One region of the Nocardia sp. NPDC050408 genome, then DNA from elsewhere that is predicted to be linked to it. Evidence: riboswitches for the same ligand, from Rfam matches in the RefSeq annotation. Region 1 holds a riboswitch; the other holds the start of a gene.

Region 1 (15,650 bases):
GCAGGAGGGGCGCAGAATCCTGCGCACGGTTTACGGTCAGGTCGCGGGGCAGACCGATGTCGGCCTCCCCTACATGCCCACCGCGCCGACGATCGTCGACGGCCCCGGCCCGGTCACTCCAGGCCGCGATGCCGGTGGTGCGCAAGGATCTTCGGGTCCCGACGACGGCTCCTCGGGTACCGGTGGCGACGGTTCGGACGGCTCGGGCAACCAGGGCCAGGATTCGGGCAAACCGACAGGCACCGAACAATCCACGACCCCGTCGACGACAACACCGGATGCCACCACCCCCGCCAGCACCATCCCTCAAAGCACAACCGCGACAACGCCATCCGCTTCCACCACCACCGCGACCCCGAGCTCATCCACCCCGAGCACATCCACCCCGAGCCTCAACACACCCGGCATCGGAACCAGCACCGGCCGCCCGACCAGTACCGGCCTCCCCGGCACCACTCAGGGCAGCCCCGGCCACACCGTCGCAGGCACACCCGCGACCACCACAACCACGGCCGCCGCGACCACCCGCCAGAGCACCGGAACAACGGGCCGCTCCGGCATGTCGGGCATGGGTGCGCCCGGGCAGAGCAAGGGCAACGACGACGACCGCAAGAAGGGCGTCCCCGACTACCTCATCACCGCCGAACACGGCGAAGAACTCACCGGCCTGAACTCCCACCCCAAAACCGTCCCCCCAGTAATCGGCGAACCCCCCACCAGTGACCCCGCCTACTAACCCCGCCCCACCAACAACGCACCCAACACCCCACCGCCGCGCACCAATTCGCACGCCACGCACGAATTCGCCAGGCAAAACATGCGCGCCACACAAACCGGTGCGCACCAGCAGCCCAACCCAGACAACACGCACGCCGCACGCGTCCGTGCGCGGCAGCGGCCCATGCGCGGCAAACGGATCGATGCACGCGATGAGCGTGAGCGAGGCTGAGCAGTGGAGGGGTGAGCGCAGAGAATGACAATTGATGAAGGCGGCGGAGTGGGTATGGGCAGCGGGACGGCGGGCGGGCGTGTGGATGGGACGGGTAGTCACAGGCTCACGGGTCTGGAGTTCGAAATCCTCTGGGCCGCATACGGTCGCGACCGCTTGCCCTATCCGCTGCACTATCGCACCGACATCGCCGACTTCGATGAGCTGAAGCGGCACCGCGAGGCCGCCGTCGATTCCCTGCTGGCCAAGTACTCGCCCGAGCTCGAACGTGCCATCGAGGTTCTGCTCGAGCCGGATGTCCGTGTCGAGTCGAAGGGTTTCGGAGGTGCCGATGTTTTGCGTGCCTACCGGTTCCACGGCGCGGTCCGCGCTCAGGCCGGGGCAGCGCTGCAACAATTCCCCGGCTCGAGTCCGGACACCGGCGGCGATATTCTCGTAACCTATTGCGCCGCAGAGCGCGTCGCCCGACTCGCGGTGGCCGCGCTACCGGCGTGCGGACCCGGCGCCCACCCACCGCTGGAGATCCGCCGCGCGGAAATCGCCGCCGAGCGCGAGCGCCACATCCGCCGCGCCCACGACGTCGGCCCCATCGACCAACTGGACCGCATCTTCCAGCGCCCCCGCTCCGCCTTCGGCGAAATAACCATCTGCCCCGGCCCGGCCCTCGACGCCCGCCCCACCCCGTCCCGCGGTTTCTGGTGGATGGACTACCCCGACGGCCGCTACTACGTGAAAACCGGCGACCCCATCATCGCCAAACCCATCGAACCCCATGCCATGGCCGCCGAAATCCACCGCCTCACCACCCTCACCCAGCGCTACCACCGCGAAGACCGCGAACACGACGAATACCTCCGCACCCGCCACTGAACATCCCCACAACCGGCACCCGCGGCCAGGTTCAGAATTTGATGCGTTCGAGCCAGGTCGCGAGCACGGACAGGTCTCCGGAGGTCTCGAGCCGTGGGCTGTCGGCTGGGATCCGGCGCAGCAACAGGAGATACAGATCCACGGCGGTGCCCTTCACCGTCAACGATGCCGGTGCCTCGCTGTCGCCGCTGGTGATCGTGTCGCCGGATCGGAGGATCGTCCAGGCGTCATCGGTATCGATGGCGCGCAATCGCAGGCTGGTGCCTTCGTCGAGCGGTGTTTCGAAGCGCGGGCCTCGCTCGACGATCTCGAGAAACTCCGACAGTCCATCGGCGCCGAGTTCGGGGGCGATGGCCACCTCGCGGTCCAGGGCGAGCAGGGCGTCGGCGCGGTGCGCGGTCGCCTCGTGCAGGCGTCGGCGCACCCACCATTCGGCCGGGCGCGGGGAGCCGAACGGCGTCCAGACCGGGACATCGGAACCGACTGTGTCGATGTTGTCGATCACCGCTCGGGCGCCGGCTCGCAGCCAACGGTCTGCCTCGTCCAAGTCACGTGGCCGACGGATATCGGGAACCTGCTGGAATTCCAGGAATTCGGTGGCCCGGTCGGCAATCATCGCTGCGGCCCAACGGTTTCCACCGCCGACGTGCGCGATCAGGTTCGACAGGGTCCAGTCCGGGCAGGTCGGTATCGGCGTCTTCGGGTCGGCGGACCGGTAAAGGTCGGCGAGCAGATCGGTCTCAGTCAGCAATGCTTTGCGCAGCGCCGATGTGTCGAGCGAGGTCACGAATTCGACTCTAACTCAGCGCAACTCGATTCGATGGGCACGCTGAGCTTCGATGACTTGGAATACGACATCATCACCTCGACGCAGGGGCGATTGGTGGTGAACAAACGATGTTGCGAGGTGGTTCGCCGAGGTGTTCGACGACATCGACGGGCGCACGAGGGCGTCGAGCGCGAGAGGGCATACCGAGCACCGCGACTCGACCATCGACCTACACCTCGGCGTCGCTGAATCGTCGGAGAGCACACAGATCGAGACGCGCGGCTCACGGCGGATGTCGGCGCGCCCGGAGGTAGGTGGAAACGACGATTCGCACTGCTGATCCGGTCCGCAGGTTACCGGCCGCGGGCTGCCATCGGCATGGACGGTGACGAGTGCCCCGTAGTGGCGGGAATCAGGAAGTAGGGCGGCGCGGTCGACGATAGTGGCGCTGGGCTGACGCGACATCAAAATGTCACCAGTCGACACTGCCTTCGGGACCAGCGAATGGGCCACATCGAGAGGAAATAGCTTTACGCTATGAAAGGCTCGCGTGCTCGGTTGAGTGCCCGGCCCTTCTCAGTCCAGTGAATCCGCGTGTCAATCGACCAGTCGAGGAGCAGGACGATGCCTGTTGTGAACATCTGGGGTTCGCTCAGTCCCGCGGCGCGCGCCGCGTATCCCACGCCGCAGGAGCCAGACGATGAGTGGCCCCTCCGCGGTGGAACCGCATGGGTCTACTACAGCCCGCTGAACCAGCGGCAACTCACCAAACCGGTCATCCTCGCCGACGGGTTCTCGCTGGGCGCGAGTGACCTCGGCGAGCTCTGGGCCGGTCTGGAGAATAACGGGCGATACCGCTTCATCAGCGAGTTGCACGCGATCGGCCGGGATGTGATCGTGCTGGGCTACGACAACCGGGCGGCGTCGATCCCGGACAACGCGAACACAGCCATCGAGTGCATCCAGACCGCCATTCGCAGGCGTGCCGGTAAAGCGAAACTGGCGGTGGGTGGTTTCAGTATGGGCGGGATGGTGACCCGCTACGCGTTGGCCAAGATGCAGCACGATCCGGACCTGCCCGACCCCGAGACCAGCATGTACCTGTCCTACGACACCCCGCATCGTGGTGCATGGCTGCCGATCTCGATGCAGGCTTTCGCGCATTTCCTCAAGGACAAGTGGGGTGCGACTTCGCCCATCTTCGGCCAGTTCTCCGACCTGATCAACAGCCCGGCCGCGCGGCAGATGTCTCGCTGGCACCTCAGCAAGATCGGCGACCAACCGGACCAGGCGTTGGAACGACGCGCCTTCCTGCAGCAGTTGGATGCGGTGGGTGGATGGCCGCAGGGTATCCGCAAGATCGGTGTCGCCAACGGGGTCAGGACCGGTAACGGAAACGGGATCGGTCCCGCGCTGACGGCGGTGAGCGGTGGCGGCGACCTGCTGATCGACGCCACACTGCGCACCCAGGCACCGGGTCAGCAGGCCGTGGCCACCCTGCACGGGGCAGATCAGCCCCCGATCGAGATCCGCACCGACGGACTGCCCGATATCGATGGCGCTCCCGGCGGCCTGTTCCCCGAGAACCCGGTATTGCCGGGCAACCCAGCCAGTTTCGGGATGGCCGCCATACTTATGGGGTTGCTCGGATCCGAGGTCGAGTTGCAGTTCAACACCTCGTGTTTCATTCCCTCCATCAGCGCCGTCGCCGCAGGCGAGATCGACAACCGTGACGCGCTGTACAGCGAGATCCGCGACGGCGGTAGCGAACTCGACGCTTTCGCCTGCGCCAGCAGGAACGAGGGACATACCACTATGACCCAGGAACTGGGCACGTGGCTCGTGAACGAGATCGACGCTCATTCCTGAGGGCACGGTGAGCAGATCCACCCACCGCTGAACGTGGCAGCCGCACCGATACGCATCACGGTGCGGCTGCTCCGTCTCCACCATGGATCTTCATTCTCGAACGCCATGCCCGCAACTTCCTCGGCGCGGTACGGGTCGTTCCGGGCGAGGCCACCGGACTACCCCGCTGCCTGGCGAACGCTTCTATCCAGACCGTGAAACGGGTCGCGCCCGGCCCCGGCAAGTGCCGGAACCGGGCGCGATTCGGCCGGGTTCACGCGGAACCGGCACCGCCGGTCCTCGGTCCGGCACCGTTGGTCGAACCGGCCGTGCCCGGCACGGATTTCGCCAGCTCATCCAAAGCGTCCTGAGATGGGCTCACCGCCTCGCCGCCCGCGGTCAACAGGCCCGTGCGCTCCACGACATCGGGTCCGGCACCATTGGCCGCCGCCGCACCCTTGGCCGCCTCGATTCCGCCGACCGTCCGCAACGGCACTTCCTTCCAGAACAGCACCAGGATCAGACCGAGCAGCGCGAGACCGGTCACCCAAAGGAACACCGTCGACATCGACTCGGCGAACCCGACCTTGAACGGCCGCGCCAGCTCCGGACTCAGCTGCTGCACGATCGAGCTGTCCTTCAGCACCCCGCTGGCTGCCGAAGTATCCTGCGCGAGCAGGCCTTTCGCGAGCGCGGCATCAGCGGGATTGCTGCTGTGCGCGGCCTCGACCACGGCGTGTTGGAACGCCGGATCGGTGGCCGCGGACTTCATCTCCGTGGAGATATTCGGCGTCAACTGCGCGAAGAGGATCGAGAGGAATACCGCGACACCCATCGTGCCGCCGATCTGCCGGAAGAATGTGGCCGCGGCGGTGGAGACGCCCATATCCTTGGGCGGCAACGCATTCTGCACCGCTATGGTGAGCGGCTGCATGAGATTGCCGAGTCCGAATCCGGTGCAGGCCATGAAGATCATCGCGACCCACAGTGGGCTGTCGGCATTCACGAAGTGCAGCAGGAACAGGCCCAGCGTCAACATGCTCGCGCCGATGAGCGGGAAGATCCGGTAACGACCGGTACGCGAGATCAGCTGACCGGATACGATCGAGCCGGTCATCATCCCGAGCACCATCGGCAGCATCTGCAGACCCGCCAGCGTCGGACTGGATCCGCGCACCACCTGTAGGTACTGCGGCAGCAGCGAAATACCGCCGAACATCGCCGAGCCGACCACGACCGAGATCACCACGCCGAGCGCGAAGGTCTTATTGGCGAACATCCGCAGCGGAATCAGCGCCTTATCCTTCATCGACTTCTCGACCAGCACGAAACCGATGACACCGAGCAGTCCGATCACATAACAGAGGATGGAACGTCCACTGCCCCAACCCCATTCGCGACCCTGTTCGGCAACGATGAGCAGCGGCACCAGGCCGATCGCCAGCACGAGCACACCCCACCAGTCGACCCGGTCGGTGGAATGCGGCCGCTTCGGCAGCTTGAGCACCTTGGAGACGACGCCGAGCGCGATCAGGCCGATCGGCACGTTGACGAGGAAGACCCAGCGCCAGCCGCTGATCCCGAGGATGCTGTCCTGTCCGGCCAGCACACCGCCGAGCACCGGGCCGATCACACTGGAGGTGCCGAATACCGCGAGGAAGTAGCCCTGATACTTGGCGCGTTCACGCGGGCTGACGATATCGCCGAGGATGGTCAGCGCCAGCGACATCAAGCCGCCCGCACCGAGTCCCTGGAATGCGCGGAACGCCGCGAGCTCGTACATCGACTGCGCCATCGTGCACAGCAGCGAACCGACCACGAAGATCGAGATCGCGGCCATGAAGAAGGGCTTGCGGCCGAACATGTCGGACAACTTGCCGTACAGCGGTGTCGCGAGCGTCGCGGTGATCAAGTAGGCGGTGGTCGCCCACGCCTGCATCGAATAGCCGTCGAGATCATCGGCGATGGTGCGGATCGCGGTGGAGACGATCGTCTGGTCCAACGCCGCGAGCAGCATGCCGAGCAGCAGACCACTCATGATGGTCAGGATCTGTCTGTGGGTGAAACCCGTGGGCTCCGCCACGGTGGCCGGTGCGGTCACGAATCGTTCTCCGTATCGAGGTCGAATTGGTGCTGGTCCTGGCGGATTGCCGCGACCATCGCGGGCTTGGCCCGCTCGAAGTCGTCGACGAACTGCCGCAGCAGTTCGGCGAATGCGGCACGGTCCTGCGGAGTCCAGGCCGCCATCACCCGGGTCAGGTTCTCGCGCCTGCGCCTGCGTATCCGCTCGGCGATCTCGCGGCCTCGTTCGGTGACGACGAGCACGGTGGCGCGGCCGTCGTTGCGATCGGCTTGCCGTTCCACCAAATGTCGGTCGACGAGGTGGGCGACATGCCGACTGACCGTCGACGCGTCCGAATGCACCGCCTCGGCGAGCGCGCCCGAACGCATCGGTCCGTCACAGAGCAGCCGGAACAGGACCGCGAACGCCGCTGGATCCACGCCGTCCTTGCTCCGCATTTGCGCCGCGGTCCGCTCCCGGATCCGTTGCAGCCGGGTGAGCTGCATCGCGATCGCGTCGACCGACAGCTCGTCCTCATCCACCCGACTCGCACCTTTACTTGCGTCAATCAATTAGTTGCGTGATACAAGTATGTGCGCGGACCAAAGGCTAGGGCAAGTGAATAACCGGCCTTTACCGGCCCTTGAACTCCGGAGCTCGCTTCTCGAACACCGACTGGATGGCCTCGGTGAGATCCTCCGACGGCAGGAATGCGGAGTTCCACGCCGAGACATAGCGCAGCCCGGCCGCCACCTGGTCCTTGGTGCGCTGCTCGAGCACATCCTTGGCACCCTGCACCACCAGCGGCGGATTCGCGGCAATCTCGCGCGCGATGGCATGCGCCGCGTCCAGCGTCGCCTCCTGATCGGCGAATACGTCGTTGACCAGGCCGATCTTCTCGGCACGCGCCGCGTCGATGTCCTTACCGGTGTAGGCGAGTTCGCGCAGATGCCCCTCGCCGATAATGCCGGGCAGCCGGTGCAGCGAGCCGATATCGGCGACGATCGCGACCTTCGCCTCGCGCAGGCTGAACTTCGCATCCGCGCTCGCGTAGCGGATATCCGCGGCGGCGATCAGGTCCAGCCCGCCGCCGATGCACCAGCCGGAGACCGCGGCGATGACCGGCTTGCGGCAATCGGCCACCGCGGTCACCGCGGCCTGCATCCGGCGCACCTCATAGAGGAAGTCGGTACGCGGCGCGGCCAACGCTTTATCCGCCATCAACGGACCGAAGGTCCCGGCCATCGCGGGCAGGTCCAGTCCGTAGGAGAAATGTTTCCCGGAACCGGTGAGCACAATCGCACGAACCTCGGGATCGGCATCCAGTTCCCGGAAGATCTCCGGCAGCTCCCGCCAGAAATCCGGACCCATAGCATTGCCCTTGCCGGGGCCGGTCAGCGTGACCTGGCCGATGTGATCCTTGGTTTCGACGGCGAAAGCCTGCCAATCAGTCATTCGTATAGCGTAAAGCAGAAGTGCCCCGGCCAGCAGACCAGTCCGTACTGCCTGCAAATGCTGTGCAAAGCCGGTGCGCCGCAGTGGTTCTCCCGCCTGGCTATCCGACCACTGACTGAGAACTAAACCGGCACACTGCCCGCAATCGCTCTACTCTGGTTCCATGCGCAGGTCGCTTCCACCAGTCGCATGCCGGGTCGCGGATACCCTGATCGCGCGCGGCCACCATGGTGTCATCGTCACTCAGCCCGCCCCCACGCCCACCGCCGCCGATGCCGCACGTGCACTCGGCATCGATGTGGGCGCCATCACGAAATCACTGGTGTTCCTCCTGGATGATGATCCGGTGCTGCTGCTGGTTTCCGGCGCACACCAGGTCGACCTCGGGCGCACCGGCGAACGGCTGGAAGGCAAACTCACCCGCGCGCCCGCCGAGATGGTGCAGGAAGTGACCGGTCAGCCCATCGGCGGCATCGCACCCGTCGGCCATCCCACCAACCTGCCGACCTGGGTGGATAACGCGCTGTCCACACACCGGGAGGTCTGGGCCGCGGGCGGACATCCGAATACCGTGTTCCGCACCTCGTTTCGCGAACTCGTGCGCATCACCGCCGGGCTACCCATTGATGTGGATTGAACGCCACACCGGCACACGGCGTAGTTTCGTCATGTGAGCGCGCGAACCATCAACACCGCACCAACGGTCGCAGCGCAGCCGAGCGCTAGCGAGGCGCAGCTGTGACCGAAGCTCGACCCCCCGCTACGGATATCCAGATTCCCGATGATCTGAGCGGTATCACCGCCGAGCTGTACCGCGCTTCCATGCGGCACTATCCGGCGGGCGTCACCGTTGTCACCCTGGGCTCCGCGAACGGCCCGGTCGGCTTCACCGCGACCTCCTTCGCCTCGTTGTCCCTCGAACCCCCGTTGATCTCCTTCAATATCGCCCACACTTCGTCGAGCCTGACGGCATTGCAGGCGGCCGACTCCGTGGTGATCCATTTCCTCGGCGAACATCAGCACGAGCTGGCCAAGCGCTTCGCCCGCACCGCCGATCAACGCTTCAGCGATCGCTCACTTTGGACCACCCTGGACACCGGCGAGCCCGTGCTGCACGGCACGCCCATCTGGATCCGCGCCACCATCCAACAGCTGATCCCCATCGGCGATCACACCTTCGTCGTCGGGTTGGTCACCCGGGTCCACGACAGAACCGACGAACAGCCCAGCGCCGCTCCGCTGCTCTACTACCGCGGCCGCTACTACCGCCCGACCTCGCTCGAAGACTGAGCGCGGCCGGGCGGATTCGCCTGCCCGGCAACGCTGCGAAGTCCGAGGGGGATCCGATCAGCCGATCGAGCAGGGCGCGGCACCATCTGTGGAATCGGGGCGGGCGAAGGGGCGGGTCTCGGGTGTCGGATTCCAAACTCCGTCGGTGCTGGCGTAATTCCACGACGCACCCTTGTCGACCAGAGTCGCGATGGCCTCGACCAGCCGATCCACATCGTCGGAGCTGGTGCCGAGGCCGATGCTGGCGCGCAGGGCACCGTCGAGGCCTAGGCGCTCGAGCAGCGGGTGGGCGCAGAAGCGGCCGTCGCGAATGCCGATTCCGTGTTCGGCGGAGAGGTAGGCCGCGACGTGGCCGGGGATGAATCCGTCCAGGGTGAAGGCGACAATGCCGACGGTGTCGGGGCTGTCGTCCCAGATGCGCAGCAGGTTGACACCGGGAATTTCGGACAGCCCGGCGCGCAGGCGATCAGCGAGCCGTCGCTCGTGCACGGCAAGGGTTTTCGGATCGATCGCGCACAGCGCGTCACATGCGGCGGCGAGTGCGGCCGCACCCAGGACATTCGGCGAACCGGCCTCGTGACGCTGCGGCGCGGCCGCCCATTCCGCATTGGTGGTGGTGACCTCGCGGACCGCACCGCCGCCCGCCAGATACGGTTCGGCGGCATCGAGCCAATCCCGGCGTCCGACAAGCACTCCAGCGCCGAACGGTGCGTAGAGCTTGTGGCCGGAAAAAGCGAGGTAGTCGATTCCGGTGGAGCGCAGACTGATTCGACGGTGCGGTGCCAGCTGCGCGGCATCTACCAGGATACGGGCACCGCACTGGTGTGCGATGGTGGCCAGGCGCTCGAGCGGCAGCACCTCACCGGTCACATTGGAAGCACCGGTCACCGCGAGCAATGCGGCTGGCTTACTGCACAATTCGGCGATCAGCTGGCGGATCGTCTCGTCGACGGTCGCCGCGGCCTTGACGACGCGACGGCCGTGGCGGGTCCAGGGCAGGAAGTTCGCATGATGTTCGATATCCAGCACCACGGTGTCGCCGGGTACGCAGGCGGCGAGCAGATTCAGCGAATCGGTGGTGTTGCGGGTGAACACCACGACCTGGTCGTCGGCGGCGTCGAGGAACCGGGTGACCGAACCGCGCGCGGCCTCATAGCACTCGGTGGAGATCCGCGAAGCGTAACCGGCACCTCGGTGCACGCTCGCGTAGAACGGCAGCAACTGCTGCACCCGATCGGTGACCTGCGCCAATGCCGGTGCGCTTGCGGCATAGTCGAAATTCGCGTAGGTGGTCTTTCCGCCCTGTACGAGCGGCACCTGGAGGTCGTCGCCGGAGACCCGGGCGAGGGCGGCACAGCTCTGATCGATTACAGCGGTCATCACAAAATCCCATCGGCTTTGGGACCCGAAATCCGGTGATCATCCGAGTCCGCGCTTGCCGCACCCGGTCGGGCTGCGGCCCGGTCGTCACCCGGAGCACCCCACCGCGGAGGAGGGTTGCCGACCAGCTAGCCGGGGCTTGACGCTGGTACTCATGACCTGAACCGAGATTGGCAGATGTCCCACCGCCCTGTCAACCGCGTCTTGGCTGCATACACATGCAGTAGAATAAATAACCTTGCAATGCCGAGTGATGTGCGGTCTGATCGAGAGGTGACGCTCTCCCTGTTGCTCAGCTTTGTCGGCCTGTGCATCCTGCTGTCGATTACGCCCGGCCCGGATTCGTTCCTGGTGCTGCGATTCTCGATCGTGGACGCGCGACCCGGCATCGCCGCGGCGATCGGCTCGGCACTGGGCGGGATCGTGTGGGCAGTCGTGGTCGCGGCCGGCGTCGCCGCACTGCTGGAGCAATCCGCGACGGCCTACCGGACGCTCAAGGTCATCGGCGGAATCTATTTGGTGTACTTGGGAATTCGGGCGCTGATCGATCACCGCAGGCAAGACACCGCCGCGACGTCCGGACAGTCGGCCACACAGGCTCCGACCTCGATTCGCTCAGCATTCGCCGCTGGCTTGGTGTCGTGCATGTTCAACCCGAAGGTCGGACTGTTCTATCTGGCGGTACTGCCGCAATTCCTCACCGATGTCACGTTTTTGAACACCCTCGCGCTCGGGGCCATCGAATGCTCCATTGCCGCCGTCGAAATGATCCTGCTGGCCCTGCTGGCGTCCCGGGCGGTTGCCATGTTGCGGCGCCCCCGGGTTCGCGATCGGCTCGAGCAGATCAGCGCGGCCATCCTCGCCACGCTCGGCATCGGGACCGCCGCCTCGGCCGCGTAACGCGCCGGGCCGGATATCCACCGACCCGGCGCACAGCATCACAGCTTAGGCTGAATCTCCTTGCGCCACAGCAATAGCGACGCTACCAACGAAATGACGGAGGCGGCGGTGAGCCACCAGAACGCCTGCCGGAATCCGGCATCCACCGACAATCCGGCATCGGCCGCACGGTACAGCACCACCGCGAGCAATGCCGCTCCGATCGACCCGCCGACCCGCTGCAGAATATTCACGAACGCTGCCGCATCGGGCAACTGCTCGGGCCGCGCCGAGGCGTAAGCCGCGGCGACGATCGGCACCCCGGTCAAGCCGGTCGCCATGCCGCGGATCAACAGAAGTACCTGTACGACAACAGGATTCATAGAGGCATCGCCGAGCGCGAACGGCACCGTGACCGCTACGGTTACCGCACTGCCGACCACCGCGACCACTCCCCCGCCGTACCGATCTGTCAACCGACCGCCGACGGGCAGCGCGATGATGCCACCGATCCCGAAGGACATGAGCAGCAACCCCGTCGCGATGAGACCGTCATGATGCAGTACCTGAAAGTACAACGGCAGCAACAGCATTGACCCGAAAAGTGACGCACCGGCGAAGGAATTCGCCACATTCGCCGTCGCGAATACCGGATGCCGGAACAGTCCCACATCGAGCAGGCGCCCACCGCGCACCGACCGTGCCACGAACAGCCCGAGCGCCAGCACCCCGACCACCACCGACACCGACACCGTCGGCGCGGAAATGCTACCGCGACTACCGAATTCACCCAGTCCATAAACCAACGCCGATAGCCCGACCCCGATCAATGCGAACCCGATGGCATCGAATCTGCCGCCGTTGCCCGACGCCTGCGCCCGCGGCAATACCCGACGCCCCAGCACGAACGCCACCAGCCCGAACGGGATATTGATCAGGAACAACCACTCCCAATCCAGATTCGCCAGCATGACACCGCCGATGGTCGGCCCGATCGCGGGTGCGGCGACCACCGCGATACCGACCACACTCATCACCCGGCCCAGCCGCTGCGGTCCCGCGACCTGACCGAGCAGCGTCTGCCCAGCGGGCACCAATAGCCCCGCCGTCAGGCCCTGCGCGATCCGAAAACCGATGAGCCAGCCGATATTCGGAGCCAGCGCACACAGTCCGGATGTCACCGTGAACCCGGCGAGCGCGGTCAACCAGACCCGGTCCATTCCGAACTGCCGCCCCAGCCAACCGCACAGCGGCAGCGTGACGGCGAGTGCGAGCAGATAGCCGCTCGCGATCCACTGGGCACTGTCCAGTGCCGCACCGAGATCCGTCGCGATCGAGTTCAGCCCGATATTCACCAGCGACGTGTCCAACATGCTCATGACGGCGCCGAAGACCACCACACCGGCCACCCGCCATACCCGCGCGGGAATGGGTTCGAGTGCGGGTGCGGTGGCGGCGACGGCCGTTCGAGTATCCGACATGGATCCTCCGCTATTTGTAGACAACCTAGATTGCGGAGGTTATCAACAATCTGGCACCTCAACAATAGATATAATTACCGAATGCCCGCTGACCACATTTACCCTCGCGGCCTGCTCCGCTTCCCGACGTACGCGCTCGGCAAGCTGCACAAGGCCGTTCACGCCGAGATGGGCACGTCATTGCGCGAACACTGGGTGCTGGTCTGCCTGGAGGAGTTCGACGATCTGTCCCAGCAGCAGGTCTCCACCGCTCTCGGCATCGACCGCAGCGAGGTGGTCCGGCTCATCGACGGCCTGGAGGAGGCCGGATTCGTCATCCGCACCCGCGATTCGATGGACCGGCGCAAATACCGGCTGTCTATCACCCAGTCCGGGCGCGCCGAGCGCCGCAAGACCGATGAGCTCATCGAAAAGGCCGCCGAGCGGGTGCTGTACCGACTCGACGAGGACGAGCGGCGCACGCTGCACCGCCTGGCGCTGAAGGCGCTCGGCGAAGAGGTTTGAGGCGATAGGGCGCAGGTACCGTAGAAAGTTGGTCACCGTGGCGTTTGCCCACTGGTAACCCTGCTGTGAAACAACAACGAGGAAGCGCTAGGCAGGTCTATGAGAGGTGGGCACGACGTGATGCTGCGGCCGCAGGTCGACACCGCGGCGGGCACGGACCCCGTGAACGGGCTCCGCACACCCGATCCCTTGCTGTGCGGCGCACTCGCGCCGCAGGCCAGGACCCTTGTCGACATCCTGAACAGCACCGCGGCGGCCCATCCGGAGGCGCCCGCCATCGATGACGGTCGGGTAGTGCTCAGCTACACCGAATTGCTGACCGAAATCGACGCCGGAGTCGTGCGCTTGACCGCGGCGGGTGTGCGCCCCGGCGACCGCGTCGGCGTGCGCCTGCCGTCCGGCACACATGAGCTTTACGTCACTATTCTGGCCATTCTTTTCGCCGGTGCGGCCTACGTCCCGGTGGACGCCGATGACCCGGAGGAACGCGCCCGACTCGTCTTCGGTGAGGCCCGCGTCACCGCGATCGTGACCGCGGCAGGCATCGAGCCGATAGCCGTCGAACGGCCCGAGTCCCGCGAGGCATCGACCGTTCGTCCCACACCCAACGACGATGCCTGGATCATCTTCACCTCCGGATCCACCGGAACCCCGAAGGGCGTCGCCGTCACCCACCGCAATGCCGCCGCCTTCGTCGACGCGGAAGCGCGCCTGTTCCTGCCGGATGCCCCGATCGGTCCGGACGACCGGGTCCTGGCCGGACTCTCGGTCGCCTTCGATGCTTCGTGTGAGGAAATGTGGCTGGCCTGGCGCAATGGCGCCTGCCTGGTCCCGGCACCGCGCGCCCTGGTCCGCACCGGCGCGGATCTCGGTCCCTGGCTGGTCCGACACGAAATCAGCGTCGTCTCGACGGTCCCCACCCTTGCCGCGACCTGGCCCGCCGAGGCACTCGAGCCGGTCCGGCTGCTGATCTTCGGCGGCGAGGCGGTACCGCCCGAACTCGCCGAACGCCTTGCCGGAAGCCCCGCGGCGCGAGCGCCGGGCCCGGAGGAGGTAGCGGAGCGTGACCACATAGGGCCCCGCGAACGCCGCGAATCAGATACCGAACGTGAGGTCTGGAATACCTACGGCCCCACCGAGGCGACAGTCGTTGCTTGTGCGGCACTGCTGGACGGCAGCTTCCCGGTCCGGATCGGACTGCCGCTGCACGGCTGGGATCTGGCCGTTGTCGACGCCGCCGGAAACCCGGTGGACGAGGGCGAATCCGGTGAACTCGTGATCGGCGGAGTCGGCCTGGCCCGCTACCTCGATCCGGCCAAGGACGCCGAAAAATACGCTCCACTACCGTCACTCGGTTGGGACCGCGCCTACCGAAGCGGCGATCTGGTGCGCAAAGACAGCGCTGGTCTCATCTTCCTCGGCCGCGCCGACGATCAGATCAAACTCGGCGGCCGCCGCATCGAACTCGGCGAACTCGACAATGCCCTACAGCACCTACCCGGCGTCACCGGGGCCGCGGCCGCGATCCGAACCACCAAGGCGGGCAACAAAGTCCTGCTGGGCTACCTGACCGGCACCGCACCCGATTTCGACCTCAGGGCCGCGAGAGCTCAACTCGCCGAACAACTTCCGGCACCGCTGGTTCCCCGACTCGCCATCGTCTCGGACCTGCCCACCCGCACCTCGGGCAAGGTCGACCGCGATGCCCTGCCGTGGCCGCTGCCGAACACCTCCGAAACCGACACCGTGACCGGCGAACTCACCGAAACCGAGCAATGGATTGCCGGACTGTGGGATTCGATCCTGGGTGCCGAGGTCACCGGTCCGGATATCGACTTCTTCGACCTCGGCGGCGGCTCGCTCTCGGCGGCACAGCTGGTCACCGCACTGCGCGAACGTTATCCGCGCATTACCGTCGCCGATCTCTACGACCATCCACGTCTCGGCGCGCTGGCCGAACTGCTCGATGAGACCTCGCCGAGCGCCGCTGTCGAGGAACGGATCGTGCGCCCGACGCCACTGCGCGCCCAATGGGCCCAGGTGTTGGCCACCGTCCCGCTCACCACGCTCACCGGCCTACAGTGGCTCACCTGGTTGGCCATCGTCGGCAATATCGCGGGCTGGTCCGGCTCGCTGCCCTGGCTGCCGCATCTGTCCTGGTGG
Region 2 (15,650 bases), on a different contig from region 1:
GTCGGTGGGATCGCCGCCCGCGCCGAGCCAGCCGGTCCAGGCGAAGGCCGGGCGGGTGCGCTTACCGCCGCGCAGCACGAACAGTTCGAGCGCGTCCGCGGCCTGGATGAAAACCGGACCGAGCGGTTCGACGATGGGGCGTCGGGTCAGGAAAAAGGCTTTGAGCGCGTCCTCGACCGCCGCGACGAATCCGGGGGTGCCCGGCGCCGGCGTGTGGTTCGTGGGCGGGGTGCCCTGAGGCGTCTGGATACCGGTTCCGGCGGACAGGGGAGCCTCCAAGGTCGTGCGGGTGCTGGTGCGCGGTGGATCGTGGGCGCTATAGGTACTTCGCTGCCGGACGGGGACCGTCGCGCGTGTCGTTCCGGTGACTGCGAGCATGTCGCTTGCTCGCAGAATACGCGTACGGTTGTGACGACCTGACGGCCCGGTGAGGGGCCACCACTACACTGGACCGGTGACTTTCGACAACGTGCGGGGACGTTCGACCCCTGGCCGGCCGTCCCCGACGCCACCGATCGTCTCTGGAACACCCTCGGTTGTACAGAGCCTGCGGACCCACTCGGGGGGTTCTGTGCCCTTCTCGGTGGAGTTCAATCCGCCGCGTGACGCCGCGGGCGAGGCGCGGTTGTGGCGGGCCGCGCGCACTTTCGAGCGCATGCATCCGGCCTTCGTCTCGATGACCTACGGCGCGGGCGGTACCACTCGCGACCGCACCGTGCGGATCACCGGCGCGCTGGCCGAGGAGACGACGCTACTGCCGGTCGCGCATCTGACTGCCGTCGAGCACAGCGTCGCAGAACTGCGCTCACTGGTCGGCGCGTACGCCGATTCGGGCATCCGCAATATTCTCGTGCTGCGCGGCGACCCGCCCGGCGATCCGCTCGGCGAATGGCGCAAACATCCCGAGGGTGTGGCCTATGCCGAGGAACTAGTGCGTATCGTGCGCGACCTCGGCGACTTCCATGTCGGCGTCGCCTCGTTCCCGCAGGGCCACCACCGCTCCCCGGATCTGGAGCACGACACCGCGTATCTGGCCGCGAAACTGCGTGCGGGCGCGGAGTATTCGATTACCCAGATGTTCTTCGACGTCGAGCACTATCTGCGCCTGCGCGATCGCATCGCGACCTACGATCCGATCGAGGGCGCGAAGCCGATCATCCCGGAGCTGATGCCCATCACCTCGCTGCGCACGGTGGCACGCGCCGAGGAACTGTGCGGACGTCCCCTGCCCCCTGCGGTCATGGAGCGCCTGCGCAAGGCCGCCGGTGACGGGTCGGAGGAGCACAATGCCGCCGTCCGCGAGGCCGGCATCGAAATCGCCACCGAAATGGGCCAGCGCCTCATCGCTGAGGGCGCACCCTGCCTGCACTTCATCACGCTGAATTTCGCCAAGGCCACCGGTGAGGTCCTCACCAACCTCGGCTACGGCGTAACCGCCGCACCCAGCTCCCCCGCCTCCCCGAGTCTTCTGCCGGTCGTGGGTGCCACACCGGTGGCGTCGCGGGCCGACAGTTAGTCGGGGGTCGGGTGCTGGGCGTACCCCGACGAGTTACCGATGTTCTTGCGAACTCGGTTGTTGCGCGGAATCCCCAGCTGCCCCGACATTGGTCGACGGGGCAGCATGCTGGCTACGCGGCGCGCGCTGTCCGCAGCCCCCAGGCATCGGCGAGAAGTCGATGCGATTCGAGGCGGTCCTCATGGCGGTGAGTGATGCTGGTGACGAGGAGTTCGTTCGCGCCGGTGACCCGCTGCAGGGCCTGCAGGCGTTCGACGACGGTGCGTGGGCTGCCGACGAACTGGGTGGCGAGGCGGTCGTCGACCAATCGGCGCTGCTCCGGTGTCAGCGGGGTGGCGGTATCCGGATCGAGATAGTCCGCGGCGCCCGCACCGCTGCGGATGCTGTGCACCCAGTGACCGTAGGTGGCGGCCAGATGTTGGGCGCGCGCGTCATCGGAGGCGACGACCACGTCCGCGGAGATCACCACATACGGCTCGGCGAGGCCGGCCGAGGGCCGGAAGGCCGCTCGGTAGGCCGCGACCGCGTCCAGGGCGGTGCCGGGGGAGACGTGATAGGCGGCGGCAAAGGGCAGACCGAGTTTGCCTGCCAATTCGGCGCTTTCACTGGCCGAGCTGCCGAACAACCACAGCTCGACCTGTGCGCCCTCACCCGGAACCGCGTGCAGCGCAATGCCTTCGGCGCTCTTGTAGGTGCCGTCGAGCAGGGTGCGTACCTCGTCGACCTGGTCGGGGAAGTCCGGTGCCTGCGCGCCATGCTGTTGCAGTGCGCCGAGCGAGGCGATGAACTTCGACCGGTCGGTGATCCGTCCGGGATCGAACGGTGGCGGAACAACTACGCCGTCGCGGACCTCGGTGCGCCCGGTCACGGTATCGACGACCGGGTGACCGCCCTTGGGATGCGCAGGCTGTGCGCCGAACTGAGTGCGGCGATGGCCCGATCGGCCCAGGCCGAGGTCGAGTCGTCCCGGGTAGAGCGCGTCGATGGTGCCGAACGCCTCCACGATCGATGCCGAGGTGTGGTGGCCGACCTGAACCGCCGCCGAGCCGACGCGAATCCGGGTGGTGGCCGCGGCGACCAGGCCGATCAGCGTGATGGAGGAGGAGCTCGCCACCGAGACGAAATGATGTTCGGCCAGCCAGTAGCGGCGGTAACCCCACTGCTCGGCGTGCTGGGCCAGATCGATGGTGTTGCGCAGGGCCTGCTGTGCGGTGGATCCGGCGCTGATCGGGGCCAGATCGAGGATGGAAAGCGGGATCGTCACGCGGACCGTCCCAGGCGCGGATCCTGTTCGCCCGCTTCGATGGCAACCCGCAGCCGGTTTTCCGCGGGTGCGAGCGGGCAGGTGGCGAAATCGGTGAAGGCGCAGGGCAGATTGGCCGCCCGGTTGAAATCGAGACCGACGGTGCCACGGGCGTCGGGTGCCTCGACGGCCAGCGAGCGGGCCGCAGGGTAGGTGGTGACGCCGCTGGTGGCATCGGTGAACAGCACCCGCAGGTTGGTCGGCTCGCCGAAGGCGATGACGCGCTCGGTGACCTCGCCGATGGTGAATTCGATGGTGCCCGAGGCGGTGTGGTGATGTTCGAGCCCGTCGACGACGGCTCCGGTGGTGATCGTGCGCGGCTCGTCGAACGGCTCGAAGCGGCCTTCGACCACCCAGCGCGGGTCCGGGGCATAGGTCGGGATGCCCTCGAAACTCAGCAATGTCGGTGCGGCCGGGTCGTGCACGCGCACGGCGTAGAGGCCGCTGCGCCGAATCACCTCGAGCACTCGATTCTCGTGCAGCACCTCGAGTCCCGGCGCGCCTTCGGCCGGTATGACGATCTGTACGCCCGCGATGTCGCTGCCCTCGAACCGCAGGCGGTCGGCGGGCCGGGCGGTGATGAACACCTTGTCGTCGGTGACCCACCAGGTGCCGGGAATGTCGGGCATGCGCTCGGGTTGGTCGGTGAGCCAATGCAATCCGGTCAGGCTCAGGAAGCCGAGCGGATCACGCAACTGGTCTTGCCTGGCGTGATGCCAATGCGCCCACTCGGTTTCGAAAAGACTGGTGATGCTGGTCGTCATGACGCTCTGACTCCTTCGAGTGTGCGGTTGTGGTGGGGATGGCGTAGTCGGGTGCCGGTCATCAGGCCGCCCCCGGTGTGGCGACGTGCGGTGTGGGAATGGCCGACAGCAGTTCGCGGGTGTACTCGTGCTGCGGGTTGTCGAAAATGTCGGCGGTGGAGCCGGATTCGACAATGCGACCGTCGCGCATGACCGCGACGCGGTCGCTGATGCGGCGCACCACGGCGAGGTCGTGGGAGATGAACAGGTAGCTCAGTCCGAGTTCGGTTTGCAGGCGGTCCAGCAGTTCCAGGATCTGGGCCTGGACGGAGGCGTCGAGAGCCGAGACCGGTTCGTCCAGTACGAGCAGGTCCGGGTGCAGGGCCAGCGCGCGGGCGATGGCGACGCGTTGGCGTTGTCCGCCGGACAGTTCCGCCGGGCGGCGCTGTGCGAAGTTCTCCGGCAGCGCGACCTGGCCGAGCAGTTCACGCACCCGCTCCTGTCTGGCCTTGCGATCGCCGACGGCATAGGCCCGCAGCGGTTCCTCGATGATCGAGCCGACTCGCCAGCGCGGATCCAGTGAGCCGTAGGGATTTTGGTAGACCACCTGGAAGCGCTGGCGCAGGTCGCGCAACCGTCCACCTTTCACCGCGGTCATGTCCTGCCCGTCGAACGTAATCGCGCCGCTGTCCGGTTCGGTGAGCCGCAAGGCGATTCGCGCCGTAGTCGACTTGCCGGAGCCGGATTCGCCTACCAGCGAGAGGGTTTCGCCGCGACCGAGTTCGAATCCGACGCCCGCCACCGCGGTGACCGAACCACCGGCCGGTGCGCGGAAGCGCTTGTGCACATCCCGCACGGTGAGCAACGGCGGACCGGCGCTCGTGCGCGGTGTGCGGAACCCGTCGAACGGGGCCAGACTCGGTGAGGCGGCGAGCAGGCGCTTCGTGTACGGATGACGTGGTTCGGTGAGCACCGTCGCGGTTGGACCGGTTTCGACGATCTCCCCGCCGCTCAGCACAATGATCCGATCGGCCCGCTCGGCGGCGATCGCGAGATCGTGGGTGATCAGCAGTACCGCTGTGCCGCGCGCCGCCGTCTGCGCGGCGAGTTTGTCGAGTACCCGTCGCGCTACCGTGGCGTCGAGCGCACTGGTCGGCTCGTCGGCGATCACCAGATCCGGTCCGGCGATGATCGCCGCCGCGATCAGCACCCGCTGCCGCTGGCCACCGGACAGTTCGTGCGGATATTGCGCCGCCCGCAACTCCGGCACGTCCAGTCCGGCATCCGAGAGCAATTCGATCGCTCGCGTGGCCGCATCGCGACGATCGGCGAGTCCGTGCACGAGCAGCGCTTCGGCGACCTGATCACCCACGCGCCGCACCGGATTCAGCGAAAGTCCTGGATCCTGCGGTACGAATCCGATCCGCGCACCGCGAATCCGTCGCAGCGCCCGCTCGGATCCGGTATCCACCGTCTCCCCGTCGAAGGTGATGGTCCCGCCGGTGATCTCGGCATTGGGGCCGAGCAATCCGATCACCGATTGCGCGAGAGTCGACTTACCGGAACCGGATTCACCGACCAGCGCGACAACCTCGCCGCGTACGACGGTGAGGGATACGCCGCTGAGTGCGGCGACGTCGCCGCTGTCGGAGGCGTAGCGCACGTGCAGGCCGTCGATGCGCAACAGTGCCGCTGCGGACCCATTCGGTCCATTCGTGACGTCGCGGACTTGCGGCGTGCCGTCCGTCGGATCGGCGGACGTGCTGCGCTTACTCATGCGCTGTGACTCCTTCCTACGGCGCGGCCGAGACGTTGTGCGGAGAGGACGACGACGATGATCACCAGGCCGGGCAGGGTGGTCATCCACCATGCCGTGGCGAGGAAATTGCGTCCCTCTGAAATCAGTGAGCCCCATTCGGGGGTGGGGGGTTTCGCGCCGTAGCCGAGGAAGCTCAGCGCCGAGACCGATAGCACCGCCATACCGAATTCGACCGCGGCCAAGGCGAGTACCGGCTGATACGAGTTCGGCAGGACGTGCCTGGCCAGCACCGTGTACCAGCGGACCCCGCCAGCGTGCGCCGCCTCCACATACGGTGCCTGTCGCACTCGAAGCACCTCCGAGCGCATGACCCGCGCGAAGTTGGCGATCAGCGAAACGCCAACCGCGATGGCCACATTGCGGGTGCCGAAGCCGAGCGCGGTGACCAGCGCAAGGGACAGCAGCAGCGACGGAATCGATAGCAGCACATCGACGAACCGCATGATGACGGTGTCGACCGAGCCGCCGATCGATCCCGACAGCAGCCCGAGTATCGATCCGGCGATCAGGGCGATGGCGACCGCGGACAGGGTTGCGGTGAGCGAGAGTCCTGCGCCGTGCACCATCCGGGTATACAGATCGCGCCCGAGATTGTCGGTGCCGAACCAGTGTCGGGCACTGGGCCCCTGGAACTTCTGCGCGGGCACTCCGGTCAGCGGGTCACCACTGGCGAAAACCGAAGGGAACAGCGCCCAGCCGAGCGCCAGCACCGCGACGGCACCGGACAGAATCACTACGACATTGCCGCGCAACGACTTCCACTGCAGTGCTGGCCGACGCAGTCCGGGCAGTGCGACCCGGCGCGACTCATCGGCGACATCAACCATGGTCGGTCACCCGCTGTCGCAGATCGGGCCTCGGCGCGAAGCCATAGCCGCTGATGAGCCTGGGCGGCAGTGAGAGTACGGCGTTATCACGCGCCGCTTCGAGGGATAGCTCAGGCATGGACGACCACCTCTTCCGGGATTTCATTCGAGTCGGTCTCGGAATCGGTTGCCGCACGGCGGGATCGACCGGCGATGCGCGGGTCGAGCAGTGGATACAGCAGGTCAACGGCCAGATTCACGGTGACGAAGACCGTCGAGGTGAGCAGCACAATGCCCTGCACCACCGGAATGTCCTGGGCCAGTACCGAGGTCTGGGTGAGCCGGCCCACGCCCTGACGGGCGAAAACGGTCTCCACCACTACGGAACCGGCGAGCATATTGCCGACCAGCACACCGGCAATGGTGAAGGTCGGCACGCTGGCCGGACGCAGCACATGCTTGCGCAGCACCCACCCGCGCGAGCCCCCTTTGGCCAGTGCCACATCGACGAACGGCTGACGCCAAGTCGACGCCAGCCCAGCGGCGAGCACTTGGGCCAGCACCGCCCCGATTGGTATCGCGAGAGTGAGCGCGGGCAGCACCGTGCCCTTGAAACCGTGTCCGCCGAAGGCCGGGGCGAGCCGCCAGTGGAACGAGAACAGTTGCAGCAGTAGTAGTCCGGTCCAGAAGGTCGGCACCGAAACCCCGAGGGAGGGCAGCGAGCTGAGCGCGTCACGCAACCACGGGCGGCGAGCATAGGTCGCGGCGAAAGCCACACTCACTCCGCCGAGCACCGCGAAAAGCAGTGCCAGCCCCGCCAATCCGAGCGTATTGGGCAGTGCGTCACCCAGCGCGGTGGCGACCGGCTGGCCGGTGGCAATGGAGTGGCCGAGGTCGCCGGTCAGTGCGTGCGTCAGCGCGGTCCAATACTGTTCCCAGAGTGGACGATCCAGTCCGTAGCGGGCCTGCAGTTCAGCGATCGCCGCCTTGTCGATCGGGGTGCCCGCACCTGCACCGTCGGCCGCGATGGAGACCGGGTCGGCGGGTAGCAGGTAGAGCACCACGAACGAGATGGTGAAGGCCGCCCACAGCACCCATATCGCCTGCAGGACCCGTACAACCACATACCGAGCCATGACTACCGCCCGCTCAACCAGGTGTCGAAGAACTGCAGCCGGGCGGACGCCTCGAACTCGAGCTCTTGTACGTTCTGCGCCGCACCGATCGCCTGTGACAGTTCGACGGTAGGAATCCACAGCCCCGCATCGAGTACGGCCTGTTGCGCGGTGCGGATCAATGCGGTGCGTGCGGCGGTATCCGAGGCGCTCAGCTGACCGTCGAGCAGATCATCCAGCGCCGGGATGCGTTCACGGGCATTGAGATTGCGGCCGTCGACACTGAAAGAGGTGCGCAGGATGTCACCGTCGGCACGGGTGGTGTTGTAGTAGGTGGTGTCGAAATCCTTGACGTTCTGCCGAGCCGTGCTCTCCGGACCCGACACCAGATCCAGCTTCAGCTCGACACCCACCTGGCGCAGCTGCTGCTGCACCAGTTCCAGGATGGCCTGATTGCCCGCGAACGCCTGACTGAACAGCACCGAGAAGGACAGGCGCTCACCATTCTTCGCGCGGATACCATCACCGCCCGGCGTCCAGCCCGCCTGGTCCAGAATGCTGCGCGCCTTGGCCGGGTCATAGCTCAGCCGGGCCGAAAGATCTTGATACCCGGGTGTAGTGCTGGCCAATGTACTGGTGGCGGGCTTGAACTGCGGTCCGAGTACGGTGTCCACCAGCTGTTTGCGGTCGATCGCGGGCAGCAGCGCCTGGCGCACCGCGACATCGCGCAGCGGTCCGCGCGTGACATTGGTCTGGAAGCCGAACGGCACACCGGGATTAGCGGTGCTCAGCACCCGTCCGTTCGCGGCCTCGATCTGCGGTGCGTCCTGCGGCAGCGCATCGCTGACGGCGTCGAGCTGACCGGAGATGAGACTGCCAGTGCGGACTCCGGATTCGGGCACCACCGTGAACTCGATCTTGTCCAGATAGGCCTCGCCCTGATGGGTGAAGACCGCCGAACCCCAGCGGTATCCGGCACGTTTGGCCAGGGTCGCCGAGGCGTCCTGGCGCCAGGACGCGTAGGTGAACGGTCCGCTGCCGACATTGTCGCCCAGGCAGCGCTGATCGGCGGGTTCGGCCGTGGTGACATCACCCTGAATGCCGAGCTGCGCGGTCGAGGACGCCTGCAGGAACTGGGCATTGGGCTTGCTGAATTCGACCCGCGCGGTCAGCTTGTCTACCGCGGTGGTGCCGACGTAATTGGTGAGGTAGCTGGAGCCGAGCGGTGCCTTGACCCCGCCCAGTTTGATCACCGAATCGAAGGTGTTGCGCACCGAATCCGCGGTGAGCGGGGTGCCGTCGCTGAAGGTGACACCGTCGGCGAGATGGAAGGTGATCACCTTGGCGTCTGGGGAGATCTCCCAGCTCTTGGCCAGCCACGGCTTGATCTCACCGGTCTTGGGATCCTGATCGGTCAGCGAATCCACGATCTGGCGGGTCACATACAGCGTCTGATTGGTACCGGACTGTGCCGGATCCGAGCAGGTCGGCGCCTGAGAGAGGCCGTAGCGCAGAGTGCCGCCCGGCTGTGGCGGGCCCGCGTCGGCGCCGCCGGTGGCCGAATCACTGCCGCAGGCGGCCAGACTCGCGGCCGCGGTGACGGCGGCGGCCACCGCCGCGATTCGGTGTCGGGAACGGATCACTGTGGTACTCCAGATGTTTCGGTGCGGACGAGTTCGCCGCGGGAATCGATGTCGTAGTCGGTGCGACGTGCGGTGGCGCGGCCGTTGGGCGCGGTGGCCAGTGGTCGGCTCGGAATGCGTCGGCGCAGTTCGGGTGCGACCTCGGCCTGGAAGAGTTCGAGGCCGGCGTGATGTTGCGACTCGCTGCGGCCGTCGCGTTCGGCGGACAGGTGGATCACCTCGTGCCCGAAGGCCTCGTGCTGGCGACCGACCTTGTCGATCACCTGCTGCGGGCTGCCCACCAGCGCCGAACTGCGCGCGACGAAATCGTCGAGTGTCTCGAATACGATCGGCAGACCGAGCTTGCGCGCCAATGCCAGTCGAGCCTCGAAAATCGGGCGGTATACATCGAGGGCTTCCTGTGACGTGCGCGCCACATGGAATCCCGCGGTGCCCGCGCCGACCAGGGCCTCGGCCGGATCGTGTCCGTAGTGCTCCCAGCGCTCCCGATAGTGGCGCACCAGTTCGGCATACGGTTCGATCGGATTGGTGACATTCGCCGAGAACAGCGGATCACCGTGGCGCGCGGCGAGTTCCACCGAATCGCGGCTGGTCGCGCTGCCGTGCCAGATGCGAATGCGCGGTTGCCAGGGCCGCGGCAGCGCCTTGGCCTCGACCAGTTCCGGCCGGAACCGGCCCGCCCAGGTCACGGTGTCGCTGTCCCACAGCGCCCGGAACAGCTCATAGCCTTCGCGATTGCGATCCCACTGGTCCTCGGCGGTGACGTGGTACAGCTTCGCCTGCGCCGCACCGTTGCCCTTGCCGATGATCAGTTCGAGGCGGCCGCCGGAGAGATTGTCCAGCGTCGAATAGTCCTCGAACGCGCGTACCGGATCCAACAGACTCAGCGTGGTGACGGCGGTGAACAGACTGATCCGCGAGGTGACCGCGGCGATATGGGACAGGATCACCGGCGGCGCGGCCGAGAGGAACGGATCCTCGTGCCGCTCACCGACGGCGAATCCGTCGTAGCCGAGCTCCTCGGCGATGCGGGCCTGGGCGATGACGTCGAGCAGTCGTTCCCTGGTCTCGGGCAGCCGACCGGTATTCGGATCCGGCACCCGGGTGACGAGGGTGAACAGCAGGAACTTCATGTGATCACGACTTCTTCGGTAGGCCGGGCGGATTGATCCGCGAGCTCGGCACGGTCTCGGTCCGCAACCCCCAGCGATCGATGACCTGCTGGTAGGTGCCCGTCTGGATGGCGTTGTTGACGGCCTTGTTGATGGGGCCGATCAGCCCGTTGTCCTTCTTGGTGAGCACACCGATCTCGCCCTGCAATGCGTCACCGGCGCCGGAGAAGGTCGCGACGATCTTGGTCTGATTCGCGGTGGTGCTGTGATAGATCGCGGACGGGTTCGGTCCGATATATCCATCGAGGCGCTGCGAGGCCAGCGCCAGGTAATAGTCGGTTACCTGCTGGAAGTAGGCGATATCGATCGGGGGCAGGCCCTCGGCGATATTCTGCTCGTTCCACTTGACCAGCAGCTGCTCCTGATTGGTGCCGCTGCCCACGCCGATCCGCTTGCCCGCCAGGCTCTTACGATCGGAATACTCCAGCTTGCTCTGCTTGGGGATCTCCAGCGCGACGGTGTCATTGCGGTAGGTGGCGAAGTCGTACTTCTCCTTGCGCTCCTCGGTCACGGTGACGTTGGAGATGAATACATCGGCCTCGCCGGAATCGACCCGCACGAAGTTCTGCGACCAATCGGCCACCTGTGCAACGAGTTTCAGTCCGAGGATATCGGCGATGAGCGAGGCGAAATCCACCTCGGACCCGACGATGGTCTTGTCGTCGGTGGCGTAGAACCGCAATGGCGGTGCAGCACCACCGGATCCGGTGACGACCAGCGTCCCGCGGTCCCGGATGGCCTGCGGTAGTTCGGCGGCAATGGCGTCGACCCTGGGCGCGTGGATCCGGCCGGACTGGCCGGGGGAGAGGTCGAAGGTGATCGAACCGGCGGGCTGTGCGGAGTTTTCCGCGTCCGGATCGGTGCCGCAGCCGGTGGCCAGCAAGGCGACCGCGGCGGCCAGGCCGACCAGGGCAGAGAGCTTCATCGAATACCTGTTCATCGGGGAGCGCGCACCGCGCTCAACGGACTCGGGACAGAAATGCGCGGGTGCGCGGGTGTTGCGGGTTGTCGAGTACGGCGGCGGGCGGACCTTGTTCGACGATCACGCCGCCGTCGAGGAATACGACGGTGTCGGCGACTTCACGGGCGAAACCGATTTCATGGGTGACGATCACCAGCGCGGTCCCACCATCGGCGAGATCGCGGATCACATCGAGGACCTCACCCACCAGCTCTGGATCCAGTGCGGAGGTGGGTTCGTCGAAGAGGATCACCGGCGGTCGCAGCGCCAATGCCCGCGCGATGGCCACGCGCTGCTGTTGTCCGCCGGACAGCCGCCGCGGATAGGCATCGGTCAGTTCGCCGATGCCGACCCGCTCGAGCAATTCCCGCGCCTCGGCCTCGATTTCCGCACGCGGGCGACGTTGCGCGGAAATCGGTGCGAGCGTGACATTGTCGAGCACCGTCAGATGCGGGAAGAGATTGAACTGCTGGAAGACGAAGCCGATATGCGAGCGCTGCTTGCGCACTTCGCGGTCCGACAGCGCGTGCAACTTATTGCGGCGCAGCCGATATCCGATCAATTCACCGTCGATATGCACGGTGCCCGCATCCAGCGACTCCAGGTGGTTGACCACCCGCAGCAGCGTCGACTTGCCGGAGCCGGACGGTCCGATCACGGTGACCACCTCACCGGCTCGTACGGTCAGGTCGATGCCGGCCAGCACCTCGGTGTTGCCGTAGGACTTACGCACCCCGCGCACCTCTACCGCAGGAGCCAGGGCCACCGGCGCGCTCATCGAGTCGCCCCGCGCGGTGCGGCGGAACCGATTTCGGCGATCTCGCGCAGCCTGCGCCACACCTGCTGCGCCGGTGTCGGTGGCGGCGTGCGGTGCGCGCCCTTGGCGTAGTGGCGTTCGATATAGAACTGCACCACCGACAGAATCGTGGTCAGCACGATGTACCAAACGGTGGCGACCATGAGCAGTGGCACTACCCGGCCGCTGCGACCGTAGATCACCTGGACCTGGTAGAAGAGTTCCGCGATCGCCATGACCGACACGATCGAGGTGCCCTTGAACAGGCTGATGACCTCATTGGTCGCATTCGGCAGAATCGAGCGCATGGCCTGCGGGGCGATGACCGTGCGGAACTGGCGCACCCGGGGAATACCCAGCGCCGCAGCTGCTTCCAGCTGCCCGGGATCGACCGAAATGTATCCGGCCCGGATGATCTCGGCCGCATACGCCGCCTGATGCAGTGCGAGTCCGATGACGGCCGCGGTGAAGCCGCTGATCACTCCGTTCACCTCGAAGGTGAGAAAGGAAGGGCCGAACGGGATTCCGAGCGAGAGCGTCTGGTACAGGTAGGCGATGTTGAACCAGAACAGCAGCTGCACGATCAGCGGAATCGAGCGGAAGGCCCAGATGTAGACCCACGAGATCACCCGCAGCACCGGATTATTCGACAGCCGGGCGATCGCCAATGCCGTACCGATCAGGAATCCCAGTGCCGTACCCCACAGGGTCAGCTCCAAGGTGACCTTCAGCGCTGACAGCACCGATTTCGCGGTGAAGTATTTGGCGAATGTCGACCAATCCCAGCCGGGGTTGGTGGCCAGTCCGTGGATGAACTGGGCCAGCAGCACGAGCGCGATGGCGCTGACCACCCAGCGCCACGGGTGCCAGGACCTGGCGATCGCCGGTGCGTCAGTGGCGCTTACGGTAGCAGTGGGTGCACCCGATGCCGTGGCATCGGGTGCGTGGGCACCCGGTATCGGTACATCTGATACCGGATCGGATGCGACGGACGCGCTCATGATTTCGGTTCCTCCATCGTTCCCGGCGGAAGCACCCGCACCCGGTTGCCCGGGGGGTTGCTGCGACGTCGACGAGCCAGGTCTCTCGGTCGCTCTGGATGGTGTGTCCGACGCCGAGCACGGGTCGGTCAATGGGTCTAGCCGAAATATCATGCGAAGCAGGCGAAGTCCGGCACAAGGGTACGAATCAGCGTGAGCGCAGACCTTGTTTGCATGGCCATGAGCAGGCACTATTGGCTCGGTCGCACAGTGGATCGTGGCATTTCGGACGCCGTTCTTCGCGTGCTTTCCGTCCGGATTGCACACCTGCTGGTTGCCGCGACGGCGCGCGGCACGAACGTGTCGCTCGTCGAAATAGACACTGTTGCGAAGGTTTGCCGGAGTAGTCTCGGACCTCGATTCGTGCCCGACGATGAGGAGGCCTGTCGTGACCCTGCTGCGCCGTCTGACCACGCTAACCGCCATCGCGACCGGTACGGTCGCGCTGACTCTCGCCGCCCCCGGCATCGCCGCCGCGGGTCCGGCGCCGATGCCCGCGTCACCCGTTCCGGCCGCGACCGCACCGTCCGCCCAGGCCGCGCCGGGTGATTTGTTCGCCGCTTACCGAGACGTCGTCGAGGCGTTGCGGACCTTCGGTGTCGACCCGTTCCTGTACCCGGCGCTCGCGCCGTTCTGCTCCGACACCAGCTCACTCGGTCTGGTCCCCGCGGTCGCGGGTGCGGTGCCCGGCCCGTGGCCCAAAACCACGGTGGCGATTCCGGGGCTCGACCCGACCGCCGTCAAGGCGGGCCAAGTCATGTTCACCTTCGTCCCCTACGGCCTGCGCCCGGACGGCACGAATGCCACGGGCATGAATGTCGCCTGGGTCAACCTCGCCAATGGCCGCAGCGGCATCACCGCCATGGGATCGATCTCCGATGTGGTCCGCAAGATGGTGCCCACCGAAATCCCGACCGAGATAAGGCCACTGGCCGAACGTGCCATCCAGGATCTCTTCGCCGCATTCCCGGTCGGCGGGGTGCGCGCGGTCCCGGTCGACACCGGATCCGGCACGGTACTCGCCGCGGTTTTCGGAACCGTCGACAACGGCACCAAGTCCTGCTTCTTCCTCCCGACGGTCGGACTCACCTCAGTAAACTGAGCCGGATCAAGATCAGGTGGACCTGAGGGCGGGGGCTCTCGGGCGATGCCGCCACAGATTCCACGTGATCTTGATCAGCGGGTGGGCGCTAGGGGGCGGGACTTCCAGGTCAGGAGGTTGGTGCGGTGGGCGTGGCGGGAGCGGGTCCAAAGGCGGAGGTAGGCGTCGATGGAGATCGGGTGTGCTAGACCCGCGAGGATGTCTGTGCGGGTCGTGGTGCCGCGTTCCAGTGAGCGTGCGAGCAGGCGGCTGGCGACCGCCGCGCCGTAGCCGATGAGACCGGCGGTGCGTACGGAGCCTCGACCGCCGATCGCGGCCAGTGGGGGCACCCAGTAGGCCAGTGTCGCAACAGCTCCCACCGCCGTGCCGCCGATCGCCGTTCCGCCGTAGGCGGACCACAGCCAGCGGTTGTAACCGGTCTCCAGTTCGGCCGCGCCACGGTACATTCGGGTGCTCGCCGCTGGGCCTGCCACGACCAGCGCGGTCCGGCGACCCGAACGACGTAGTGCGCGAGCGATATCCAGGTCCTCGGTAGGGCTCGCGGCGACCGCGGTGTGACCGCCGATGGCGTGGTAGGCGGTGGCATCGAACACCAGGAACTGGCCGCAGGCGACGGCGGTCGAGGGGCGCAGGCTGCGATTGGCTGCCGCGATCGGCAGGCTGGCCGCCCACGACCAGCACAGCAGCGGCTGCACCAGCGCCTCGGCCAGCGACTCTGTCACTTGGTACGGCCACGGTGACAACAATGTGGCCCGGCTGCGCCGCAATTCGGTGGTCGCGGCAGCTATCGCATTCGGTGCCAATCGCACATCGGCGTCGAGAAAGACCAGCACCGTGGCCTCGGCCAGCTCGGCGAGTCGCGCGCAGGCGGCGGCCTTCCCGGTCCATCCGGGTGCGGGTTCGGCCTCGGAGCGGAACACCGTGAAGCGCGAATCGCCCGCAATCGCGTCGAGCGCAGCCGCTTCGGTCCCGTCCGAGGACGCATCGTCGAGAATCAGCACCCGCAGTCGCGGCACACCCACTTGACCGCGGAGATCATCGATCAGCCCGGGTAGTCGCGCTGCCTCGTCGCGAGCCGGGATACACACCGTGACCGGCTCGATCACCGTATTCGGTCCGGTCGACAGCCTGCGCACCGTCACGCGGTTGAATAACGCGGTTCCGCAACCGAACAGCGCGATACCCGCGCCCGTCCACGCGGCGATCGCCGCGCCCGTACGCAGGGTTCGCGTCAGCGGCGGGTCAGTGAACGCCACAGGTTGCTCGGTGAGAAGTCGCTCTCGGGTGCGCCGGGCGGCGTCGGGTTGCGGTCCATATAGGCGATGGCGGCGATAATGGCGGCGACAGCGAGAGTGATACCGCCGACTATGCCCGCCCAGCCCGCGAAGGAGCGGGTATTCGGGTCCGCGTAGCTGACCTCGGCGCGCATGGTGGAAACATCGCCGGGCGGCAGTTTCCAGGAGACGGTGGAGTCGTCCTCGCGATTGCCGTTGGTCTTGGCGACGCGGGCCGGGAAAGCCACCGTGAACTGCACATCCGAACCGTGCGGCGGAACGGATTTCAGATCGACCCGGCCATTGAGGCTGACCAGATCGCCGGTGCGCTGGAACGACAGGTTGAACATGCCCTGGGTC

Evidence for each region. Region 1 has a riboswitch for S-adenosylmethionine ahead of ACIBJI_RS31630 (aminotransferase class V-fold PLP-dependent enzyme). Riboswitches for the same ligand answer to the same signal wherever they lie in the genome.
Region 2: it holds a riboswitch for S-adenosylmethionine, as region 1 does, so the genes downstream of both, ACIBJI_RS39755 (amino acid ABC transporter permease) here and ACIBJI_RS31630 (aminotransferase class V-fold PLP-dependent enzyme) in region 1, are expected to answer to the same signal.

Annotation. Positions count from the first base shown of each region.
Region 1 is NZ_JBITIL010000015.1:63,692-79,341, reverse strand. Features, by position in the region: gene ACIBJI_RS31675 (hypothetical protein) at 1-736, shown strand, start outside; gene ACIBJI_RS31670 (ESX secretion-associated protein EspG) at 974-1,819, shown strand; gene ACIBJI_RS31665 (maleylpyruvate isomerase family mycothiol-dependent enzyme) at 1,851-2,606, opposite strand; gene ACIBJI_RS31660 (esterase/lipase family protein) at 3,213-4,457, shown strand; gene ACIBJI_RS31655 (MDR family MFS transporter) at 4,711-6,474, opposite strand; gene ACIBJI_RS31650 (MarR family transcriptional regulator) at 6,534-7,040, opposite strand; gene ACIBJI_RS31645 (crotonase/enoyl-CoA hydratase family protein) at 7,132-7,953, opposite strand; gene ACIBJI_RS31640 (YbaK/EbsC family protein) at 8,117-8,590, shown strand; gene ACIBJI_RS31635 (flavin reductase family protein) at 8,692-9,243, shown strand; gene ACIBJI_RS31630 (aminotransferase class V-fold PLP-dependent enzyme) at 9,301-10,623, opposite strand; SAM riboswitch class IV at 10,670-10,783, opposite strand; gene ACIBJI_RS31625 (LysE family translocator) at 10,897-11,523, shown strand; gene ACIBJI_RS31620 (DHA2 family efflux MFS transporter permease subunit) at 11,562-12,983, opposite strand; gene ACIBJI_RS31615 (MarR family transcriptional regulator) at 13,065-13,487, shown strand; gene ACIBJI_RS31610 (Pls/PosA family non-ribosomal peptide synthetase) at 13,608-15,650, shown strand, end outside.
Region 2 is NZ_JBITIL010000030.1:22,870-38,519, forward strand. Features, by position in the region: gene ACIBJI_RS39695 (polyprenyl synthetase family protein) at 1-279, opposite strand, end outside; gene ACIBJI_RS39700 (methylenetetrahydrofolate reductase) at 455-1,516, shown strand; gene ACIBJI_RS39705 (LLM class flavin-dependent oxidoreductase) at 1,629-2,780, opposite strand; gene ACIBJI_RS39710 (DUF1684 domain-containing protein) at 2,777-3,583, opposite strand; gene ACIBJI_RS39715 (ABC transporter ATP-binding protein) at 3,645-5,339, opposite strand; gene ACIBJI_RS39720 (ABC transporter permease) at 5,336-6,208, opposite strand; gene ACIBJI_RS39725 (hypothetical protein) at 6,201-6,326, opposite strand; gene ACIBJI_RS39730 (ABC transporter permease) at 6,319-7,323, opposite strand; gene ACIBJI_RS39735 (ABC transporter substrate-binding protein) at 7,326-8,945, opposite strand; gene ACIBJI_RS39740 (LLM class flavin-dependent oxidoreductase) at 8,942-10,078, opposite strand; gene ACIBJI_RS39745 (ABC transporter substrate-binding protein) at 10,083-11,057, opposite strand; gene ACIBJI_RS39750 (amino acid ABC transporter ATP-binding protein) at 11,077-11,856, opposite strand; gene ACIBJI_RS39755 (amino acid ABC transporter permease) at 11,853-12,875, opposite strand; SAM riboswitch class I at 12,886-12,980, opposite strand; gene ACIBJI_RS39760 (hypothetical protein) at 13,303-14,016, shown strand; gene ACIBJI_RS39765 (glycosyltransferase) at 14,091-15,272, opposite strand; gene ACIBJI_RS39770 (LppM family (lipo)protein) at 15,248-15,650, opposite strand, start outside.